4 regions of the Streptomyces sp. NPDC101393 genome follow, and region 2 is predicted to be linked to each of the others. Evidence: riboswitches for the same ligand, from Rfam matches in the RefSeq annotation. Region 2 holds a riboswitch; each other region holds the start of a gene.
The links. A riboswitch is a leader RNA that binds a small molecule or an ion and turns the genes downstream of it on or off. The one in region 2 is predicted to bind cobalamin.
Positions count from the first base shown of each region.

Region 1: linked by a shared signal. The riboswitch ahead of metE (5-methyltetrahydropteroyltriglutamate--homocysteine S-methyltransferase) and the one ahead of ACIRQ7_RS09550 (CoA-acylating methylmalonate-semialdehyde dehydrogenase) in region 2 are both predicted to bind cobalamin.
Region 3: linked by a shared signal. The riboswitch ahead of ACIRQ7_RS33420 (cobalamin biosynthesis protein) and the one ahead of ACIRQ7_RS09550 (CoA-acylating methylmalonate-semialdehyde dehydrogenase) in region 2 are both predicted to bind cobalamin.
Region 4: linked by a shared signal. The riboswitch ahead of ACIRQ7_RS06085 (ABC transporter substrate-binding protein) and the one ahead of ACIRQ7_RS09550 (CoA-acylating methylmalonate-semialdehyde dehydrogenase) in region 2 are both predicted to bind cobalamin.

Region 1 is NZ_JBIWNU010000006.1:505,351-510,967, forward strand. Features, by position in the region: gene ACIRQ7_RS21925 (alpha/beta hydrolase) at 1-446, shown strand, start outside; gene metE (5-methyltetrahydropteroyltriglutamate--homocysteine S-methyltransferase) at 513-2,837, opposite strand; cobalamin riboswitch at 2,991-3,209, opposite strand; gene ACIRQ7_RS21935 (cupredoxin domain-containing protein) at 3,440-3,859, shown strand; gene ACIRQ7_RS21940 (hypothetical protein) at 3,900-4,355, shown strand; gene ACIRQ7_RS21945 (lamin tail domain-containing protein) at 4,564-5,034, shown strand; gene ACIRQ7_RS21950 (Ig-like domain-containing protein) at 5,142-5,617, opposite strand, start outside.
Region 2 is NZ_JBIWNU010000002.1:863,513-869,129, forward strand. Features, by position in the region: gene ACIRQ7_RS09540 (enoyl-CoA hydratase/isomerase family protein) at 1-174, opposite strand, end outside; gene ACIRQ7_RS09545 (acyl-CoA dehydrogenase family protein) at 171-1,316, opposite strand; gene ACIRQ7_RS09550 (CoA-acylating methylmalonate-semialdehyde dehydrogenase) at 1,322-2,821, opposite strand; cobalamin riboswitch at 3,033-3,223, opposite strand; gene ACIRQ7_RS09555 (cobalamin-binding protein) at 3,439-4,365, shown strand; gene ACIRQ7_RS09560 (short-chain fatty acyl-CoA regulator family protein) at 4,417-5,617, opposite strand, start outside.
Region 3 is NZ_JBIWNU010000013.1:90,131-95,747, forward strand. Features, by position in the region: gene ACIRQ7_RS33410 (putative cobaltochelatase) at 1-486, opposite strand, end outside; gene ACIRQ7_RS33415 (cobyric acid synthase) at 486-2,186, opposite strand; gene ACIRQ7_RS33420 (cobalamin biosynthesis protein) at 2,183-3,202, opposite strand; cobalamin riboswitch at 3,335-3,492, opposite strand; gene ACIRQ7_RS33425 (hypothetical protein) at 3,695-4,150, shown strand; gene ACIRQ7_RS33430 (caspase family protein) at 4,156-5,617, shown strand, end outside.
Region 4 is NZ_JBIWNU010000002.1:96,279-101,895, reverse strand. Features, by position in the region: gene ACIRQ7_RS06100 (xanthine dehydrogenase small subunit) at 1-384, shown strand, start outside; gene xdhB (xanthine dehydrogenase molybdopterin binding subunit) at 381-2,837, shown strand; gene xdhC (xanthine dehydrogenase accessory protein XdhC) at 2,839-3,648, shown strand; cobalamin riboswitch at 3,783-3,911, shown strand; gene ACIRQ7_RS06085 (ABC transporter substrate-binding protein) at 3,961-5,544, shown strand; partial or broken gene ACIRQ7_RS06080 (hypothetical protein) at 5,447-5,617, shown strand, end outside.

The DNA of each region.
Region 1 (5,617 bases), on a different contig from region 2:
ACCTGCGCCCGTCGGACACGGACGGCGGTGCGGCCGCCGCCTCCCCGCTCTCCCAGAGCTCCGAACGGATGCGCTACTGGGGCCCGTTGCACCTCTACCCGCCGGGCACCTTCCGCTCGGTGGGCCCCATGGTCTCCGCGGTCCCGGTACGCGAACCGGCCGAGGCGGCGCGCTGGCCGCAGCTGGTCGGCGCGCTGCTGCCGCGTATCCAGGTCCCCGTGCGGCTGACGTTCGCCGAGCACGAGGCCTGGTGGCGCCACGACGACGCCAGCCTCGCCGACCTTGCCACCCAACTCTCCGGGACCTCACGCGTGGTGATCGACCGTCAGCCACTGGCGGGCCACAACATCAGCCTCGGCTGGGCGGCCCGCTCCTACCACCTGCGGGCCCTGGCCTTCCTGGAGGACTGCCTGGCGGCCGGCCGGAAGCAAGGGCCCGCGGCATGAGGGACGCACCGTGCCTGCCGGACGGGGCCGGCACCTGAGTGAGGTGCCGGCCCCGCCCGGAGCGGATCAGGAAACGGAGCCCGGCAGGGTGGCGCGCACCTCGCGGGCCGCGGCCACCAGGTTCTCCAGTGAGGCGCGGACCTCGGGCCAGCCGCGGGTCTTCAGGCCGCAGTCGGGGTTGACCCACAGCCGCTCGGCCGGGATGGCCTCAAGTCCCTTGAGCAGCAGGGCGGTTGCCTCCTCGGTGCTGGGGATGCGGGGGGAGTGGATGTCGTAGACGCCGGGGCCGGCCTCGCGCGGGTAGCCGTGCGCGGCGAGTTCCCGGGCGACCTGCATGTGGGAGCGGGCGGCCTCCAGGCTGATGACGTCCGCGTCGAGGTCGTCGATGGCCTGGACGATGTCACCGAACTCCGCGTAGCACATATGGGTGTGGATCTGGGTGTCCGGGCGGATGCCGCTGGTGGTGAGGCGGAATGCCTCGGTGGCCCAGGCGAGGTAGCCGGCGTGGTCGGCGGCGCGCAGCGGAAGGGTCTCGCGCAGCGCGGGCTCGTCGACCTGGATGACCGATGTCCCGGCGGCTTCGAGGTCGCCCACCTCGTCCCGCAGGGCGAGGGCCACCTGGCGGGCGGTGTCACCGAGCGGCTGGTCGTCGCGGACGAAGGACCAGGCGAGCATGGTGACCGGGCCGGTGAGCATGCCCTTGACGGGGCGGTCGGTGAGCGACTGGGCGTAGCGCGTCCAGCGCACCGTCATCGGCTCGGGGCGGGAGATGTCGCCGGCCAGGATCGGCGGCCGGACGTAGCGGGTGCCGTACGACTGCACCCAGCCGTGCTGGGTGGCGAGGTAGCCGGTCAGCTGCTCGGCGAAGTACTGCACCATGTCGTTGCGTTCGGGCTCGCCGTGCACCAGGACGTCGATCCCGGCCTTCTCCTGGAAGGCCAGCACATCGCGGATCTCGGTCGCGATGCGCTCCTCGTAGGCGGCGCCGTCGATCCGCCCGGCGCGCAGGTCGGCGCGTGCGGTGCGCAGTTCGGCGGTCTGCGGGAACGACCCGATCGTGGTGGTCGGCAGCAGCGGCAGCCGCAGATGGGCGCGCTGCGCCGCGGCCCGCTCGGTGTACGGCTGGGAGCGGCGGCCGTCCGCGTCGGTGACGGCGGCGGCGCGGGCGCGTACGGCCGGGTCGCGGGTGAGGGCGGAGCCGGCGCGGGAGGCCAGGTCGGCCCGGTTGGCGGCGAGTTCGGCGGCGATGGCGTCGGTGCCCTGTGCCAGGCCGCGCGCCAGAGTGGCGATCTCGGACGTCTTCTGGCGGGCGAAGGCGAGCCAGCGGGCGATCTGCGGGTCGATGTCACGCTCGGCGGACGCGTCCAGCGGGACGTGCAGCAGGGAGCAGGAGGAGGCGACATCGACGCGGTCGGCGAGGCCGAGCAGGGTGCCCAGCGTGGACAGCGACTTCTCGAAGTCGTTGATCCAGACGTTGCGTCCGTTGACGACGCCGGCCACCAGCCGCTTGCCGGGCAGCCCGCCGACGGCCGCGAGGTCCCCGAGGTTGGCGGCGGCGGCGCCGGTGAAGTCCAGCGCGAGGCCGTCGACGGGCGCCTTGGCCAGCACCGGCAGCGCGTCGCCCAGCCGGTCGAAGTAGGAGGCGACCAGCAGCTTCGGGCGGTCGGTGAGTGCGCCCAGATCGCGGTAGGCGCGGGCGGCGGAGTTCAGGACGGCGGGCGAGCGGTCCTGTACGAGTGCCGGCTCGTCGAGCTGTGTCCAGACGGCGCCGGCCGCCCGCAGATCCGCGAGCACCTCGGCGTAGACGGGCAGCAGCCGGTCCAGCAGCGTCAGCGGGTCGAAGTCGGCGGCGACACCGGGAGCGGGCTTGGACAGCAGGAGGTAGGTGACCGGGCCGACGAGGACCGGGCGGGCGGTGAGTCCGAGCGTGAGGGCTTCGGTCAGTTCGGCGACCTGCTTGCCGGAGTCCGCGGCGAAGACCGTGTCCGGCCCCAACTCCGGGACCAGATAGTGGTAGTTGGTGTCGAACCACTTGGTCATCTCCAGCGGCGCCACGTCCTGGGTGCCGCGCGCCATCGCGAAGTAGCCGTCCAGGGCATCGGCGGCCACCGCGGCGCGGTGCCGGTCGGGGATCGCACCGACCATGACGCTGGTGTCCAGGACGTGGTCGTAGTACGAGAAGTCACCGGTCGGCACCTCGTCGATACCGGCCCCGGCGAGCTGCTGCCAATTGCCGCGGCGCAGTTCGGCCGCGGTGGCCCGGAGGGCGTCGGCGCCGACCCGGCCCTTCCAGTAGCCCTCGATGGCCTTCTTCAGTTCACGGTGCTGACCCTGACGCGGGTAGCCGTGCACGGTCGACCGTGCTGCCGCGGCTGCGGACTTGCTGGTCACGGAACTCTCCTTCGCGAGTGTCTCCCTACGATCCGGGGACGGCTCACGAGGCGGAGTACGGCGAAGCGGCGGACCACGGCGCGATCTCGCCGCACGTGCCCGCCTGCTGTGTACGCCGACCCACCCGCGAGGTCACCGGATCACCGTGCGCGAGGTTCGCGCACGGACACTGGCAGGTCTTCGGACTCGCGGGCACGTCCGCCGAAAGGCGGACATCTACTGGCCGTCGCTTCCCAGACCCCCGGGGGTCCAGTGCGTATGACGGCGGTCGTTCCCACTCACCGCTGCGGGGCAGTCCCGGATTCCCACCGGGTTCCCTCTTGCGACGCGCCTGCCTGGCGGGCAGGGCGAACCAGTTGCACCGGCCAGCCTAGGCGTTGCGGCACGAGCCGGACAGCGCCGCTCACATGCCGGATGGTGAGATGAGACACGCGCCCCGGGGGTGGCTCGCGGGCACGGTGTCCGGCTGCCCGTCCGCCCGCGTACGCCGAACGCCGCCGCCCGATGGCCGGGAGCCGGGAGCTGCGCTCTAGTGGGACGGGCGGTCCGAGCGACGGCCGCGCGCCGCCCGCGCAGGCGGCAGGACCGGAGGCGAGCCACCCATGACCCACCGCGTAAGGGCAGCCGCCGCGACGGCCGCGGCCGTGCTGTGCGCCACGGCGCTCGGCGGGTGCGGTGACGGTGGCGGCGGCTCGGAATCCTCCCCCGCGCCGTCATCGGCCGCCCCCTCGTCCACCCCGTCGTCCGCGCCCTCGCCCACCAAGGCGGGGCAGTCGCGGATCACCGTCAAGGACTTCACCTTCGTCCCCGCCGAACTGACCGTGCGCCCCGGCGCGAAGGTCACCGTGGTCAACGAGGACGACACCGCCCACACCGTGACGGCCAATGGCAGCAAACCCTTCGACACCGGCCCCATCGGCCCCGGGAAGACCGCCACCTTCACCGCCCCGGACAAGGCCGGCGACTACCCGTACGTCTGCAGCATCCATCCGTCGATGAAGGGCTCGCTCACCGTCCACTGAGCCTTCGCACACGACCCTTGCCCAGGAGGTGGGGAGCCACATGGCAGCAGACCGCGGTGTACCGGAGCCGTCCACCGGGCGGGCCGGGCGGGTCGCCCGGGGTGTCGCGCGGGTGCTGGCCGCCGCCGGCCTGGCGGTGAACGCCTACATCCACGCCCGTCTCGCCGACTCCTACGACGCCGTCGCCGCGGACATCAGCCAGGGCACGCTGTTCCGGGTCGAAGCCGGACTGGCCTCGCTGGCGGCGCTGCTCGTCCTGATCTGGCGGCGCCCTATGGCCGACCTCTTCGCCTGGCTGGTGGCCGCGGGCGGGCTGGCGCTCCTGCTCATCTACCGCTACGTCGACGTCGGGACGCTGGGCCCGGTGCCGAACATGTACGAGCCCGTGTGGACCACGGACAAGCGGCTGACCGTCGTCTCCCAGGCCGTCACCGTCCTCGCCACCGTCTTCCTGCTGCTGGCCCCGGCGCGGCGATCGGACAGACGGCGCAGGTGACGCGCGCCGGCGCCGGTACGGGGTGCCCGGGGCGCGGGGGAGCACGCGCCGGGTGCGAAGAGGATGCGTAAATGTCCATGTTTCGTAACACACAAGCGGATTCATCACGACGGCGGGTGGCGGCGCGGCACAGTGTGGATGCCCGGCGACGGTCCGGGCACTGGGCACGACCGGCACCCCTGCGAGGGTGCCGTATGCAGGAGGTCTCATGTTCCGCTCCGCATCCCGCATCGCCGCGTCCGTTCTCGGTTCGGTGGCGCTGGCGGCCACCGCCGTGCTCCCCGCCGCGGCCGACGGCCACCGCCAGGACCCGCGTCCGCAGCGTTCCGCCGTCGAGCTGGGCCCCATCCAGTACGACAGCCCCGGGCGTGACGACGGCTCCCGCCGCAGCCTCAACGCGGAGTGGGTCACGGTCCGGAACACCGGCCGGCACGCGGTGAACCTCAGCGGCTGGACCCTCGTCGAGGGCCGGCACCACCTCGTCCACCGCTTCCACCACCTGGTGCTCGACGGGCACCGTTCGGTGCGGGTGCACACCGGGATCGGCCGCGACGACCGCCGCGACGTCTACCAGGACCGCCGCCACTACGTCTGGGACAACCACTCCGACACCGCGATCCTGCGCAACGACCACCACCGCACCGTCGACACCGTGAGCTGGGGCCGCCGCCACCGCTGACCGCCCCTCCGGGCACTGATCCGCGACGTACTGCGCCCCGCCCCCGGGACTCGGAAGGAGTCAGGGGCGGGGCGCAGTACGTGGGCCGGGACCGGCGTCGCCGGGGGCTACTTCAGTGCGCTGCGCTGCTGCCACTGCGGCCAGGTCTCCTGCCAGACCTCCAGGCCGTTGCCCACGTCGGTGTGTTCCGTGTTGCTGGTGCCCTTCACCTCGACCGTGGAACCGATCGGCAGGAAGTCGTAGACCCGCTTGGCGTCAGCGGTGGACATGCCGAAACAGCCGTGGCTGTTGTTGACGACACCCAGCGACTTGTTCCAGGGGGCGGAGTGCAGGAACGTCCCCGAGGCGGTCAGATGCGTGACCCACTTCGAGTCGAGCATCCACTCGTCGCCGTGGCCGATGGTGGCGGAATCCATCGTCTCCGCCGCGTTCTTGCTGCGTACGGTGTGCACCCCGCCGCGCGTCGGGTCCTGCGGGGAGCCCGCCGAGCCGGTGATGCTGCCGACGCTCTTGCCGTTCTCGTACATGGTCAGGGTGTGCGAGGGCACGTCGATGACGGCCTTGTGGTCCTTGCCGATCGTGA
Region 2 (5,617 bases):
CCCGGTGATCACCACGGTCTCGACCGCAGGATCGCGTTCCCATTCCTCCAGGGTCGCGGTGATGCGGCGCACCATCTCGTGGGTGAGGGCGTTGAGGGCCCGGGGCCGGTTCAGGGTGAGACGCCCCATGCGGCCCTCGACGGCCGCCAGTACGGCGTCCTCGTGTGCGCTCATCGGACGACCTCCGTGAGCCCGCGGGCCACGATGAGGCGCATTATCTCGTTGGTTCCTTCCAGGATCTGGTGGACGCGGAGGTCCCGGACGATCTTTTCGATGCCGTACTCGCTGAGGTAGCCGTAGCCGCCGTGCAGTTGCAGCGCCCGGTCGGCTACGGAGTAGCCGGTGTCCGTGGCGAACCTCTTGGCCATGGCACACAGCTGCGGCGCCTGCGCGTCTTCCCGGTCGAGCGCGTCGGCCGCCTGCCGTACCAGCGCGCGGGCGGCGGCCAGCTCGGTCGCCATGTCGGCGAGCCGGAACTGGAGCGCCTGCGCGTTCAGGAGAGGCGCGCCGAACGCCTCACGGTCGGCGAGGTAGGTCAGGCTGCGGTGCAGTGCGCTCCGCGCGCCTCCCAGGGAGCAGGCGGCGATCCCGAGGCGACCGCCGTTGAGGCCCGACATGGCGATGCGGAAGCCCTCGCCCTCGGCCCCGAGCAGGCGGTCGGCCGGGATGCGCACGCCGTCGAGGATCACCTGGCGGGTGGGCTGGGCGTTCCAGCCCATTTTCTGTTCGTTGGGGCCGAAGGACAGCCCCGGGTCGTCCCGTTCGACGACGAAGGCGGAGATCCCGTCATGGCCCCCCTCGCCGGTGCGGGCCATCACGACGTAGACCTGTGACGCGCCCGCTCCGGAGATGAACTGCTTGACGCCGGTCAGGACGTAGTGGCCGCCGTCGCGTTCGGCACGGGTGCGCAGTGCCGCGGCGTCCGATCCGGCACCCGGTTCGGTCAGGCAGTAGCTGCCCAGCGCTTCCATGGAGCACAGATCCGGGAGCCAGCGGGCGCGTTGGGACCCGTCGCCGTACCGGTCGATCATCCAGGCGACCATGTTGTGGATGGAGAGATAGCCGGCGATGGACGGGCAGCCGGTCGCGAGGACCTCGAAGATGAGGGCCCCGTCGCTGCGGGTGAGGCCGGAGCCGCCGGATTCCTCCCGTACATAGACACCGCCCAGGCCGAGGCCGGCGGCCTTGCGCAGCACATCGACCGGGAAGTGCTTGTCGCGGTCCCAGGCGACGGCGTGCGGTGTGAGGTGTTCCTCGGTGAAGTCGAGGGTGACTTCGGCCAGGGCGAGCTGGTCCTTGGTGAGAGTGCTGTTCATCGGGCTCAGCCCATCGTCGGGAGGGTGAAGCTCGCGCCCTCCTTGGCCCCGGAGGGCCAGCGCGAGGTGACGGTCTTCGTACGGGTGTAGAAGCGGATGGCGTCCGGCCCGTGCTGGTTCAGGTCGCCGAAGCCGGACCGCTTCCAGCCGCCGAAGGTGTGGTAGGCGACGGGTACCGGAATGGGGACGTTGACGCCGACCATGCCGGTGTTGACGCGGCGGCTGAAGTCGCGGGCGGTGTCACCGTCCCGCGTGAAGATCGCCACCCCGTTGCCGTACGGGTGCTCGCTGGGCAGTCGCAGTGCCTCCTCGTAGTCGGCGGCGCGCACCACGCAGAGGACCGGGCCGAAGATCTCCTCCCGGTAGATCCGCATCGCCGGGGCGACCCGGTCGAAGAGCGAGGCCCCTGCGAAGAAGCCGTTCTCATGGCCGGGGAGGCTGAAGTCCCGTCCGTCGACGATGAGTTCGGCTCCTTCGGTGACGCCGATGTCGACGTAGCGGCGTACCCGGTCGAGGGCGTCCCGGCTCACCAGCGGGCCGAAGTCGGCGTCGGGGTCGTGGGAGGCACCGATCCGCAGGGTGGCGAGACGCTCCTTGAGGCGGGCGACCAGGCGGTCGGCGGTGTCCTCACCCACCGGAACGGCGACGGAGATCGCCATGCAGCGCTCGCCGGCCGATCCGTACCCGGCACCGATCAGGGCGTCCACGGCCTGGTCGAGATCGGCGTCCGGCATCACGATCATGTGGTTCTTGGCGCCCCCGAAGCACTGGGCGCGCTTGCCGTGCCGGGCGGCGGTGGCATAGATGTCGGCGGCGATCGGGGTCGAGCCGACGAAGCCGACGGCCTGTACGCGCGGGTCCGCGAGAAGGATGTCGACCGCTTCCTTGCCGCCGTTGACGACGTTCAGCACACCGGGCGGCAGGCCGGCCTCCAGGAAGAGTTCCGCGAGTCGCAGGGGTACGGACGGGGCGCGTTCCGACGGCTTGAGGAGGAAGGCGTTGCCGCAGGCGACGGCCGGGGCGGCCTTCCACAACGGGATCATCGCGGGGAAGTTGAACGGGGTGATACCGGCCGTGACGCCGAGCGGACGGCGCAGCGAGTGGACGTCTATGCCGCCCCCCGCATTGTCGGTGAACTCCCCCTTGAGCAGATGCGGGATCCCGGCGGCGAACTCGACGACCTCCAAGCCGCGCTGAAGGTCACCGTGCGCGTCGGCGACGGTCTTGCCGTGCTCGGCGGAGAGCATGCGGGCCAGTGACTCCCGCTCTCCGTCGACGAGTTGGAGGAACTTCAGCAGCACCCGGGCGCGGCGCTGCGGATTCCACTCGCCCCACTCCTGCTGCGCCGACTCGGCATCGGCGATCGCCCGCTCGGTGTCGGCCCGCCCGGCCAGCGGGACCCGGGCCTGGACCAGGCCGGTGTTGGGGTCGTACACGTCGGCGAAGAGCCCGGAGGTTCCCGGTGTGTGCTTGCCGCCGATGAAATGTGTCAGTTCACGGACCATGAGAGCCTGCTCTCGTCAGGTGCGATCCGGGGATGGCACGGCAGGCCGAGGACCGCACCCTGTGGGGTGCGGGCACGGGCAGGCCGTGGGACGCGAAGGCCGAAGAGCCGTCGCGGAACTAGAGGTCGGCGTATGCCGCCGCCTGCTCCGCCGGATCACCTGGGTCGTGGGTACGGACCGGTGCCATGCGTGTCTGCTCCATCCTCGTGGACAACACGGAACACCCCGCGGCCGGTATCCTGACTCCCGGATCACCGCGCGCTCTCCGGCCTTCCCGACGGATTTCTCCGTCAGTGGCCTGTCCTGCTCGAAGAGCACACTTCCCGGTCACAGTGGCGGGACCGCGCCGGATTCACACCGGCTTCCCTGCACCGCGGGCTTGCCGACGAACATATAGTTGGACGTCCTAGTAAGTCCACCCCGCCCCGCCGCCCGAGGGGACCTGGGGTCTGTCGTTCGGATCACGCCGGATCAGGGAGCGGGGTCCGGTGCGTGCAGCTGCACGGCGGAGGATCGAGGCAACGCGGAGCGTTGCTGATTGACGACAACGCAGCAGATGCGCGTGCCGGACCCCGCGAGCCCGGCGTGATCCACACGACAGACCCTAGGGTCGAACCATGCGCATCGTCTCCCTGCTCCCGGCCGCCACCGACATCGTGGCCGAACTCGGTCTGACCGCCGACCTGGTGGGCCGCACCCACGAATGCGACTGGCCGCCCGAGGCCGTCTCGGGGGTGCCCGCCGTCACGGCTGCCGAATTCTCCGCGGACACCCTGAGCAGCCGGGAGATCTCCGACGCGGTGGGCGGCGCCTCCCACACCGGCTCCTCGCTCTACACCCTCGACACCGAGGCCCTCGCCGCCCTCGCCCCGGACGTCGTACTCACCCAGGACCTCTGTGACGTGTGCGCGGTGTCGTACAGCAGCGTCTCGAAGGCCGTGCGGGTCCTGGACGCCGGTACCAAGATGCTCAGCCTGGAGCCGCGGACCCTGGACGAGGTACTGGACTGCCTGGTCACCGTGGGCGCGCAGCTGGGCGTGCGCGAACGTGCGGAACTGCGGCGCGCGGAGCTGCGTACACGCCTGGCGAAGGTGGAACAGCTGACCGCCGGGCGGCCACGGCCCCGCGTGGTCGCCATCGAGTGGCTCGACCCTCTCTGGCCCGCGGGCCACTGGGTCCCGGAGCAGATCAGCTGCGCCGGAGGCGCGCCGCTGCTGGCGGCGCCGGGCGAGCACACCGCGCCGATGGAGTGGAGTGCCGTACGCGCCGCGCGCCCCGACGTCATCCTCGTACTGCCCTGCGGCTTCAGCCCCGAACGCACCCTGCGGGAACGCCATGTGCTCACCGAACTGCCGGGCTGGGACGAACTGCCCGCCGTACGCAACGATGCCGTCTGGATCCTCGACGGGCCCGCGTACTTCAACCGGCCGGGGCCTCGGGTGGTCCGGGGCGCGGAGGTCCTGGCGCACGTCCTGCACTCCGTCGACGCGGGAGATCCCGTGACGGCGGGTGAGGCGATGCGCCTGTCCGCCGCCGACGGCTGACCGGACTCGGGCCCCATCCGGCCAACGGGAGGCCCAGACCGAACGGGTGGCTCAGGCCGATGCATCCGCCACGGGGTAGGGCACGAAGGTGCTGCTGTTCTCGTTGATGGCCAGCGGCTGTCCCAGGGGCGGCACGGCACGCTGGGGGCAGTCGAGGCGTTCACAGATGCGGCAGCCCATGCCGATGGGGGTGGCGGCGGCGGTGTTGTCGAGGTCGAGGCCGTCGGAGTACACCAGCCGGGAGGCGTGCCGGATCTCGCAACCGAGGCCGATGGCAAAGGTCTTGCCCGGCTCGCCCCAGCCGCCGCGGTGGCGGGTGACGGCACGGGCGGTCCACAGATAGCGCTGGCCGTCCGGCATGGCGGCGATCTGGACATGGATACGGCCGGGCGCGGCGAACGCCTCGTAGACGTTCCACAGCGGGCAGGTGCCACCGGCGCGCGAGAAGTGAAAGCCGGTGGCGGATTGCCGCTTGGACATGTTGCCGGCCCGGTCGACGCGGACGAAGGAGAACGGCACTCCGCGCAGCCGGGGGCGCTGCAGCGTGCTGAGGCGGTGGCACACCGTCTCGTAGCCCAGGCCGAACTGGTCGGTGAGTCGCTCGATGTCGTAGCGGACCTCCTCCGCGGCGGCGTGGAAGGCGCGGTAGGGAAGGATCAGGGCGGCGGCGAAGTAGTTCGCCACGCCGATCCGGGCGAGCGACCAGGTGTCGGAGCCCTCCGCGTAGTCCTCAGCCGCCAGCGCGGAGAGCTCGTCGCCGCATTCGAGGAGTGCGAGCTGGGTGGCCATCCGGAATGCCTGCTGGCCCGGTCGCAGGCGGCTGGACAGGTGCAGTACGCGGGCCACGGGGTCGTAGCGGTGCGGTTGTCCGGAGTCCGACGCGATGCGTACCCCGTGGTGGTCGGTGAGCCGTGCGGTCAGGACCCGCAGCACCTCACCGGGGCCGATGCCGATGTCGCGGGCGAGACCCTCCGCGGCCAGGTCGGCGTCGTGGAGGTAGTTCTGCCGGCGGTAGAAGAACTCCCGGATCTCCTCGTGCGGGGACCGTGGCAGAGCCGGCACCTCGCCGTCCCGGCCTTCGGCCGCCACGGCCAGCTGCTGGGTCAGGGCGTGGTTGCGCCGGCCGAGCTCCAGCAGGACCGAGGCGGCGGCCGGCATCTGGGTGGCCAGTTGCGCCAGGTCGGACGGGGAGACCTGGGCCGTGGCGACCTCGTTCGCGAGGGTCTCGCGCAGGTCGGCGACGAGTCGGCTG
Region 3 (5,617 bases), on a different contig from region 2:
CACGTAGGAGGCGCCCATGGCGGCGGCGTCCAGCAGCAGGTCGACGAGGTGGTCGTGGAGGAGGTTGACCTCGTCGACGTAGAGCACCCCGCGGTGCGCGTCGGCCAGCAGGCCCGGCTCGAAGGCCTTCACGCCCTCCGACAGCGCCCGCTCGATGTCCAGCGCACCCACCAGACGGTCCTCGGAGGCGCCGACGGGCAGTTCGACCATCCGCGTCGGGCGGTCCTCCGCGGCGCCCGGCTCATGCGGCCCGTCCGGGCAGCCGGGGTCGGGGGCGGCGGGGGAGCAGGCGAAACGACAGCCGGTGACGACGTCCACGGCGGGCATCAGCGACGTGAGGCCGCGCACCATCGTCGACTTCGCGGTGCCCTTCTCCCCCCGGACGAGCACCCCGCCGATGGCCGGCGAGATGGCGTTGAGCAGCAGGCCCAGCCGCATGTCGTCCATGCCGACGACCGCGGTGAATGGGTATGGGGCCGAGGCCATTAACGGGTACCCCCTTCAAGGGAATTGCGGTGACCGGGCGTGTCGACGCCCGGGTGCGGTGCGGTGCGCTCCGGACCGCGCGGCGCCCCCGGAGGGACGAACGGCAGCCCCTCGGGCACCCCTTTCTCGATGAGCCGCAACAGCGCGTCGGTGTCCGCGTGCTCCTCGATCAGATCGCCGAGCCGGTCGAGCTGCTCCTCCCGCAGGGTGCCGAACGAGGTGTCGGGGGCCGGCACGAACGCCCGGCCCGCGTCCGCGGCGACCCGGCGCAGGAACGCCCGCCGGAATCCGTCGCTCTCCAGTGAGCCGTGCCAGTGCGTGCCCCAGACGGAGCCGACCCGGCACCCGTCCAGACTCTGCCCCTCCCCGTCGGAGAAGAACGTCTCGCCGCCCTCGACCTCGGCCACCCCGTGGTGGATCTCGTAGCCCTCCACGGGCTCGCCCAGCGCCGAACCGACCGGCCGCGCCAGCGTCTTGCGTACCGCGAACCGCACCCGTACGGGCAGCAGCCCCAGGCCGGGCACCGCGCCCGCCCGCGACTCGACCTCGTCCTCGATGTGCTGACCGAGCATCTGGTAGCCGCCGCAGATGCCGAGCACCGGGCGGCCCTCGGCGGCCCGGCGGGCGATCGCGTCGGCGAGGCCGCGCTCGCGCAGCCACTCCAGCGCCCGGACGGTGCCCCGGGTGCCCGGCAGCACTGCCAGGTCCGCGTCGGCCAGTTCCTCGGCCCGGTCCACGAACCGCACCACCACGCCCGGTTCGGCGGCCAGCGCGTCGACATCCGTGAAGTTCGACATCAGCGGCACCGCGGCGACCGCGACCCGCAGCACGTCCCTGCCGTACGGCGGCGCGACCACGCTCTCGCGCACCGCGCCCCGCAGCGAGACCCGCAGGCCGTCCTCCTCGTCGATGCCCAGCCCGTGCGCGAACGGCAGCACGCCCAGCGTCGGCCGCCCGGTGATCTCGCGCAGCATGTCCAGACCCGGCTCCAGCAGCGACACATCGCCCCGGAACTTGTTGACGAGATACCCGGCGATCAGCGACTGGTCCTCCTTCGACAGCAGCGCCGTGGTGCCGAAGAAGGAGGCGAACACCCCGCCCCGGTCGATGTCGCCGACCACGACGACCGGCAGCCGGCCGGCCCGCGCGATCCCCATGTTGACGATGTCGGTGCGGCGCAGATTGATCTCGGCGGGGCTGCCCGCGCCCTCGCAGATCACCGCGTCATGGGTGCGCCGCAGCTCCTGGAGGCAGTCCGTCACCGTGCCGAGCAGTTGCTCGCGGCGCCCGGCGTACGGGGCCTCGCCGCCCGGCGTGCCGCTGCCGGTGTGGCCGAAGTACCCCTTGGCGCTCAGCTCACCCACCGGATGCCCCAGCAGCACCACCTGGCTGCTGCGGTCGCTGCCGGGCTTGAGCAGCACCGGATTCATCAGCGCGGTCGGCTCGACCCGGGCCGCCGCGGCCTGCATCGCCTGGGCCCGCCCGATCTCCGCGCCCTCGCGCGTCACGAACGAATTCAGCGACATGTTCTGCGCCTTGAAGGGCGCGACCTTGACGCCCTGCCGGACCAGCCAGCGGCAGATGCCCGCCGTGACCACGCTCTTGCCGGCGTCGGACGTCGTCCCGGCGACCAACAGGCCACCGCCGACCGCCCCGCCCGACCGCTCGCGCTGCCCGTGCTGCCCGTGCTGGCCGTTCACTGGGGCCTCCTCTTCCTGTGCCGGGCGTACAGCGCGCCCACCGCGAGCCGTCCCGCGACCGTCGTCGCCAGCGTCAGCGCGCTCACCCGGCGCGAGAGCCGTACCGCACGTGCGATGTCGGGCGCAGCGACCGGCGGCGCCCCGCCGTTGAGCTGCGGCCGGTGCTCGATCCGCCCGCCGTAGGCCAGCGTGCCGCCGAGGCGTACGCCCAGCGCGCCCGCGAACGACGCTTCCACCGGGCCCGCGTTGGGGCTCGGATGGGATCCGCCGTCCGCCCGCCAGGCCCGCAGCGCGCCGCGCCGGTCGGGCCCCGCGAGGACGGTCAGCGCGGCGGTCAGCCGGGAGCCGGGCCAGCCGGCGAGGTCGTCGAGCCGGGCCGAGGCCCAGCCGAACCGGAGGTACCGCGGCGACTTGTGGCCCACCATCGCGTCGAGGGTGTTCACGGCCCGGAATCCCACCAGCCCCGGCACCCCGGCCAGCGCGCCCCAGACCAGGGCGCCCACCACGGCGTCGGAGGTGTTCTCGGCGACCGACTCGACCACCGCGCGGGCCATCTGCGGCCCGTCCAGCGCCTGCGGATCGCGGCCGCACAGATGTGGCAGCCGCTCGCGCGCCAGGTCCAGGTCGCCCGCCGTCAGCGCGCCGCCGATGGCCCGCGCCTCGCGGCCGAGCGACGTACCGCCCAGCACGGCCCACACCGCCGCCGCGGTCAGCGCGATGTCGGCACCCGTGCGGAGGGAGAACGGAACGGAGGGGGAGCCGGGGGAGCCCGGGGAAGGCGCCGGACCGCGTACGGCGCGCCGCAGCAGCGCCGCGCCGGTGGCCGCGCCGCCCGCGCACAGCACGGCGTGCAGCGTCCCGTGGCCGCGGTGGTCGTGCCAGAGCCGGCGTTCGACGGCGCCCGCGGCACGGCCGAAAGCGGCCACCGGATGGCCGCGGCGGGGATCCGCCACGATCAGGTCGCCGAGAAAGCCGAGGGCCGCGCCGCACGCGTACGTGACGTGTTCCGCGCGCATCGGATCAGACCGCCGTCATGCCTCGGAGGGGTGCTGCGACAGGGACTGCCGGACGGGTTCTCGTACTGCGGCCGGGCATGGCGGTATGTCCTCACTCAGGGTCCGCGCCCTGGCTCGACGTGACGGCGACCAGAGTCTCCTGGCTCCCCGGATCGGCACTTCCCCCGGCCTTCCAGTCCGTACACGTGCGACCCGACGGGCCTGCGCGCAGCGGACCGTGACCTTTGGTGGAGGAACGCTCCCCGGTGACAGTGGCGGGACCGCGCCGGATTCTCACCGGACTTCCTCATCTGTCGCCGAATGGCCCCGGCAGTCCACCACGCCCCGCGAATGCCCGTCAACTCACCCTTGACCTGCACCGCAGCCATGTGACAGGCACTGTGGCGCACGCCACAGGGTGGCGGGTGTGTCACGGACTGTTGCCCCCTGACCTGATCCCGCGTCACTATCTGGTGCACGGCGGGCGATGGCCCGCCGGAAGGGGGCCGGGGGATGCCGCAGCACGCTGACCGTCAAGAGATCCGCCTACGGATCACGGGCACGAACAATCCGCAGCAGGACAACGCCGACCTCAAGGCCTGGCTGGAGCGCGAACCCTGGCTGGCGCGCCGCCCGCACGCATGGGAACAGCGGGCGCGGCCGGACGACGCGACGGGCGGTGCGGACCGGCCCGGCCGCGGGGACATGGCCGTCGGCGTCGACGACCTGATCCTGGTCGTCGTCGGCGCGGCCGCCGCCGAAGTGGCCAAGGGGCTGGGCATCGCCCTGCGCGAATGGCTGCGGCGGCGCAGGGAGGAACGCGCCGCGGGCGAGCAGCCCGCTCTGGAGGCGGGCGGCGCCGGCGGCGGTCTGCGGCAGGTCGGCGACGGTCTCCCGCACGGCGCGGCGCCCGGACGCCCCGATCCCGGCAGCCCGGCGGCCGAGGGCGGCAACACCTCCGAGGGCTGAGCCGGATGTCCGAATACGACGCGCGGGGCAAGGACAACCGTGCGCTGCTGATCTGCGTCAGCGACTACCTGCATCTGCCCGAGCTCCCCGCCGTGAAGGACAACGCCGAGCAGCTGGAGCGCGTCCTGACCGCCCCTGGCACCGACCTGTTCACCGGCGACGAGGTCGTCATCTGCCGGCCCAAGGAGCCGTGGGAGCTGGAAAGGGCGCTGGACGCCGTCACCAGGGAGGCGCGCGGGCTGCTGCTGGTCCACTTCTCCGGCCACGGACGCGTCGGCCCCGACGGCGGTGACCTCCAGCTCATGGTGGGCGGCTCGGCGGCCAAGGGCGGCCACAAGACCGTCTCCTGGCAGGACCTGGTGCTGTCCTACCTCGGCAATGCGCGGGCCGACCGGATCGTGATCGTCCTGGAGTGCTGCTATGCAGGCAACGCCGGCGAGGCCTTCCACTCCAGCCGCACACCCATGTCGCTGCTGATGGCCGCGCAGCCCAACCGCCGGATCTTCAGCGGCGAGGAGCCGGCCGGCGGCACCCTCTTCACCCGCGCCGCCGTGCAGATCCTCGAACGCGGCATACCCGGCAAGGCGTTCGTCACCTTCGAGGACCTCGTCCGCGCCCTGCGCGACCGGCTCGCCGGCGAGGAGACGCCGATGGGCGACGTATGGGAGCCGCGCTCGGCCAAACAGAACACCGTCGACGACGTCATCCTCTCCTTCGCCACCCCCGAGGTCCGGCCCAGGACGCCGCTGCGGATCCGGTTACGCCGCTGGTGGAAAGTGCGCATCCTGCGCTGGCGGCGCGTCCTGATGGTGTTCCTGACGGCGCTGGTGCTCCTCACCGGCGGTGTCGTCGCGCTGAACGCCGTCAGCACGCCGCCGGCCTGCCCGCCCGCACTCGAACTGCGGCTGCTGACCGCCCCCGAGGCTGAACCCACCCTGCGCAGCGCGGCCTTCTCCTACGAGATGTCCGACCTCAACACCCGGCCGCTGCAGGGCGAACGGGACCTGCCCGACGGCTGCCGGCGCGCCCAGATCACCGTCTACTCCGCCGCCAAGGACCAGGTCGGCGCGGGCTTCGCCGCCGCCGACCGCTGGCAGGGCGAGGCGCACGGCGCGAACGCGGGCGCGCGGGACGCCAAGGGCGCCGACCCGCTCCACCGGCCGGGACCGCAGCCCGACCTGTGGATCCCCGAATCCACCGCCGACTACGAGGAGGCCCGGCGGGTGCTGCCCGATGGCTCCCCGGCGACCCTGCACAACACCGGCCCGGTCGCCTACAGCCCGCTGGTCGTCGGCATCCCCGCCGACAAGCGGCTCGACGACGTCGAACGGGTCGGCGCCTCCTGGAAGGACCTGCTCACCGGCACCGACAGCGCCCACCGCGATCTGGAGCTCCTCCGCCCCAGCCCGGTCCTGTCCGGCACCGGCCTGCTGCACACCATCGGCCTCTACCTCGCGGGCGACGGCT
Region 4 (5,617 bases), 770 kb from region 2:
CGGCCCGGCGAGCTGATCCGCGCGGTGCGTATCCCGCTGCCGCTGTCGCCGGTCGCGGCCTTCCACAAGATCGCCAAGCGGCGCTTCGACGATATCTCCAGCGTCGCGGTCGCTTTCGCGCTCGACATCGAGGACGGCATCGTCCGCACGGCACGCATCGGCCTGGGCGGGGTGGCCGCCACCCCGATCCGCACCCTCGCCACCGAGGCGGCCCTGGAGGGCAAGCCGTGGGCGGCGGAGACCGTCGAGGCCGCGGCCCGGGTGCTGCAGGCCGAGGGCACACCCATGAATGATCATCGCGCCAGCGCCGACTACCGGTCCGCGATGCTGGGTCAGAGCCTGCTGAAGCTGTACGCGCAAACCACCGAGGCGGTGTCGTCATGAGTCATCTGTCCGAGCGCCCCGAAAAGCCTGTCGTCGGCGTCCCGATGCCGCACGAGAGTGCCACCCTGCACGTCACCGGCACCGCGCTCTACACCGACGACCTGGTCCATCGCACCAAGGACGTCCTGCACGCCTACCCGGTCCAGGTCATGAAGGCCCACGGCAGGATCACCGCCCTGCGCACCGAACCCGCGCTCGTCGTGCCCGGTGTGGTCCGCGTGCTGACGGGGGCCGACGTGCCCGGCGTCAACGACGCCGGGATGAAGCATGACGAACCGCTGTTCCCCGACGAGGTCATGTTCCACGGCCACGCGGTCGCCTGGGTCCTCGCCGAGACCTTGGAGGCGGCCAGGATCGGCGCGGCGGCCGTCGAGGTGGAACTCGACGAACAGCCCTCCCTGATCACCCTGCAGGAAGCGATCGCGGCCGGCAGTTTTCACGGCGCTCGGCCCGTGCTGCTCAGCGGCGACGTCGACGCCGGCTTCGCCGACTCCGCGCATGTGTTCACCGGCGAGTTCCAGTTCTCCGATCAGGAACACTTCTACCTGGAGACGCACGCGGCGCTGGCCTACGTCGACGAGGCCGAGCAGATCTTCGTCCAGAGCAGCACCCAGCATCCTTCGGAGACCCAGGAAATCGTCGCGCATGTGCTCGGTCTGCACAGCCACGAGGTGACCGTGCAGTGCCTGCGGATGGGCGGCGGCTTCGGCGGCAAGGAGATGCAGCCGCACGGGTTCGCGGCCGTCGCCGCGCTCGGCGCCAAGCTGACCGGTCGGCCGGTCCGGCTGCGTCTCAACCGCACCCAGGATCTGACCATGTCCGGCAAGCGGCACGGGTTCCACGCCGCATGGAAGATCGGCTTCGACGCCGACGGCCGCATCCAGGCCTTGGACGCCACCTTGACCGCGGACGGCGGCTGGAGCCTGGACCTCTCCGAGCCGGTGGTCGCCCGTGCGCTGTGCCATATCGACAACACCTACTGGCTGCCCCACGCGCGCATCGCCGGCCGCATCGCCAAGACCAACAAGGTCTCCAACACGGCCTTCCGCGGCTTCGGCGGACCGCAGGGCATGCTGGTGATCGAGGACATCATGGGCCGGTGCGCCCCGCTGCTCGGCCTGGATCCGATGGAGTTGCGGGAGCGCAACTTCTACCAGCAGGGTCAGTCGACGCCGTACGGACAGCCGGTCGTGCAGCACGAACGGATCTCCGCCGTATGGCAGGAGGTGCAGCACAACGGCGGCATCGCCGATCGCAAGCGCGAGATCGCCGCCTTCAACGCCGCACACCCGCACACCAAGCGGGCACTTGCGGTCACCGGCATCAAGTTCGGCATCTCGTTCAACCTCACCGCCTTCAACCAGGGCGGCGCGCTGGTGCTGATCTACAAGGACGGCTCGGTCCTGATCAACCACGGCGGCACCGAGATGGGCCAGGGCCTGCACACCAAGATGCTGCAGGTGGCCGCGACCACCCTGGGCATCCCGCTGCACAAGGTCCGGCTGGCCCCCACACGAACCGACAAGGTGCCCAACACCTCGGCCACCGCCGCGAGTGCCGGAGCGGATCTCAACGGCGCGGCGGTGAAGAACGCCTGCGAGCAGTTGCGGGAGCGGCTGCTGCAGGTGGCTGCCACCCAACTGAGCGCGAATGCCTCGGACGTACGCATCGTCGAGGGCGTCGCGCGCAGCCTGGGCAGTGACAAGGAGCTGGCCTGGGACGACCTGGTGCGCACCGCGTATTTCCAGCGGGTTCAGCTGTCGGCGGCCGGTTTCTACCGGACCGAGGGACTGCACTGGGACGCGAAGACGTTCAAGGGCTCGCCGTTCAAGTACTTCTCCCATGGGGCCGCCGCGGCCGAGGTGGAGGTGGACGGCTTCACCGGCGCATACCGCATCCGGCGGGTGGACATCGTGCACGATGTCGGCGACAGCCTGTCCCCGATGATCGACATCGGTCAGGTGGAAGGCGGGTTCGTGCAGGGGGCGGGCTGGCTGACGCTTGAGGACATGCGCTGGGACTCCAGTGACGGGCCGCACCGCGGCCGGCTGCTGACCCAGGCCGCGAGCACCTACAAGCTGCCGAGCTTTTCGGAGATGCCCGAGGAATTCCACGTCACCCTTCTGGAGAACGCCACCGAGGAGGGCTCGGTATACGGGTCCAAGGCGGTGGGTGAGCCTCCGCTGATGCTGGCGTTCTCGGTGCGAGAGGCGTTGCGGCAGGCCGCCGGCGCGTTCGGGCCTAAGGGGGCCGGCATCGAGTTGGCCTCACCCGCGACACCGGAGGCGGTGTACTGGGCGATCCAGCAGGCCCGCCGGAACGGTGCCTCCCCGAACGGTCACGCCCGTAACGGGGCTGCCGCCAACGGCCACGGCGGCGACGGCCACGCCGGAAACGGGAACGCTGCCAACGGCACGATCCGGAGCAACGCCACAGCATTGAACGGTGCCTGACATGACGTGGGTCGACGCGGTCACACGGTTGCGGGCACGCCGGGAGGCCGGCGTGCTGGTGACCGTCGCGACCGTGCGCGGCCACGCCCCACGCGACGCAGGAGCGAAACTGGTGGTGGGGCAGACCGAGACGTGGGGTTCGATCGGTGGCGGCAATATCGAGGCCGTCGCGATCGATCGGGCCCGGGGAATGATCGGCGCGTCCAAGCCGGAACCGGAACTGATCGATTTCGCCCTGAACGACAAGGTGACCAACGAGCACGGCGTGCAGTGCTGCGGCGGCGCGGTCTCGGTGCTGCTCGAACCGCTGCCGGTGGTGAGGGCGGTGGCGATCTTCGGCGTCGGGCACGTAGGGCTGGAACTGGCACGCATCCTGGCACGTCAGGACCTCGACCTCCATCTGGTCGACACCCGCGCCGACATCCTCACCGAGGAGCGGCTCGACGTGCTGGCGGACGCGGTGGCGCAGGTGCATGTGCATCACACGCCGCTGCTGCCCGAGGAGGTGCTGGAGGAGTTGCCGCACGGCACCCACATCCTGATCATGACCCATGATCATGCCGAGGACGCCGCGCTGTGCGACGCCGCCTTGCGGACCACCCATCTCGGCTCCCTCGGGCTGATCGGGTCGGAGGCCAAGTGGGTGCGGTTCCGCAAACGCCTCGCCACCGAGGGCGGCCACGGCGAGGCCACCATCGACCGGATCAAGACCCCGATCGGGCTGGCCACCCTGACGGGCAAGGAACCCGCGACCATTGCCGTGAGCGTCGCCGCCGATTTGCTGCGCACCTTCGAAACCGAGGGGGACTGACACTCCCACCGGATCGACAGGGCGCCCCGCACGCGTGCGAACGCACCGTGCGGGGCGCCCTGTCGGCGTGACCGAGCCCCTGGACCCGGCGCCCGCCGCCTCGTGCGCCACAATGAGTGCACGAGGCGACGGGGACCAGGAAGCCGGTGCGATTCCGGCGCGGTCCCGCCACTGTGACCGGGGAGCTGTCCTCCTGCATGCCACTGTCCGCAGCCGCGGGTGGGAAGGCGGAGGCCGGCAACGATCCGGGAGCCAGGAGACTGACCCGTCGCCGGTCCGATGGCAGGGGCGAGGAAACCCCGGAGAGGATCGATGGTGACGACGCATGCCCGGACGGAGCCGGTGCACCGGCCCGAACCCGGCAACCGGCCGGAACCCGGAAGACGGATGGTGCTGGCCGCCGGAGGCGCCCTGGCGCTGACCTCGCCCGGCCTGCTCGCCGGCTGCGGCGGGGACGCGAGGGACGGGGGCGGCGGCGACCGGTTCCGCGCCGCGTTCACGGCCGGCGGCTCCCAGGAGACCCTCGACCCCCACGTCGCGCCGAACTTCGTCGACCAGGCCCGCGCCAAGGCCCTCTACGACACGCTCGGCACGTACGCGGACGACATGTCCGTCCGCGAGCGGCTCGCGGAATCCTGGGAGGGCGACGCCTCCGGCACCCGGTGGCACATACGTCTGCGCACGGCGGAGTTCCACGACGGCAGACCGGTGACCGCACGGGACGTCCTCTACAGCTACCGCCGCGCTGCCGACCCCGACACCGGTTCCCCCTCGCAGCAACTGCTCTCCGCGATCGACTTCGAGGCGAGCAAGGCCGACGGCCAACGGTCCGTCGTCTTCGTGCTGAAGGCGCCGAACTTCGAGTTCCCCACCGTCTTCGCCGGCCCCGGCACGGAGATCATCCCCGACGGTACGAAGGACTTCCGCAAGCCCGTCGGCTCCGGCCCCTTCAGCTACGTGTCGTTCACACCCGGCGGGACCGCCCGCTACCGGCGCTGGGCGGACCACTGGGACGGTGCCCCGCACATCGCCGAGCTGGAGATCGTCCCGGCGAACGAGGAGTCGGCGCGACTCAACGCGCTGCTCTCCGGACAGGTCCACTACGCCGCCGACATGGCCGGCGCCTCGGTGGACCGGCTGCAGCAGAAGGGCTCGACGCGGCTGCTGACCGCCAAACGGGCCACCGCCCAGCAGCTGTTGCTGCGCGCCGGCCGCAAGCCCTTCGACGACCCGCGGCTGGTGCGGGCCGTGCAGCTCGGGCTCGACCGGAAGGCGCTGGTGCGCGTCGCCCTCGCCGGGCACGGCGAGCCGGGGAACGACCTGTTCGGCATGGGCCTGCGCGGCTACCCCGACGGCCTGAAGCCCCGCGTGCGCGATGTCGAAAGGGCCCGGAAGCTCGTGAAGGAGGCCGGCGCGGACGGGTGGGAGATCACCGTGGAGACCAGTGCGGTCGACGCCGCCTGGGAGCCGGCCGCGGACCTGATGGCGCGGCAACTACGCGAGGTGGGGCTGAAGTTGACCGCCAACACCCGGGCCGCCAGCACGTATTTCAGTGAGATCAAGACGCACGGGGTCGCCGCCTTCAACACCAGCTCCACGCTGCCCGTCTCCGACTTCCTCCAGCAGCGGGTCCGCGGCGGAGCCGCCCGCAACCAGACGCAGTACGCCTCGAAGGAGTTCGACACGCTGCTGGAGCGCGCCCGCACCACCCGCGACGAGCGGGACCGGCTGGCCTTGCTCACCCGCGCCCAGAAGATCGCCCGGGACGGGTCCGGGCTCCTGGTGTGGGCGTTCTCCGATGCCAACGACGCCATCGGCCCTTCGGTCCGCGGCCTGCGCGCCGCACCGCCGAACTCGCACGACTGGGCCCGGTTCGACCGGGTCCGCATCGGCTGAAGTGCGCGCCTACGTCCTGCGGCGCTCACTGCTGGCGGTCCTTCAGTGCCTGGTGGTGCTGGTCGCCGTGTTC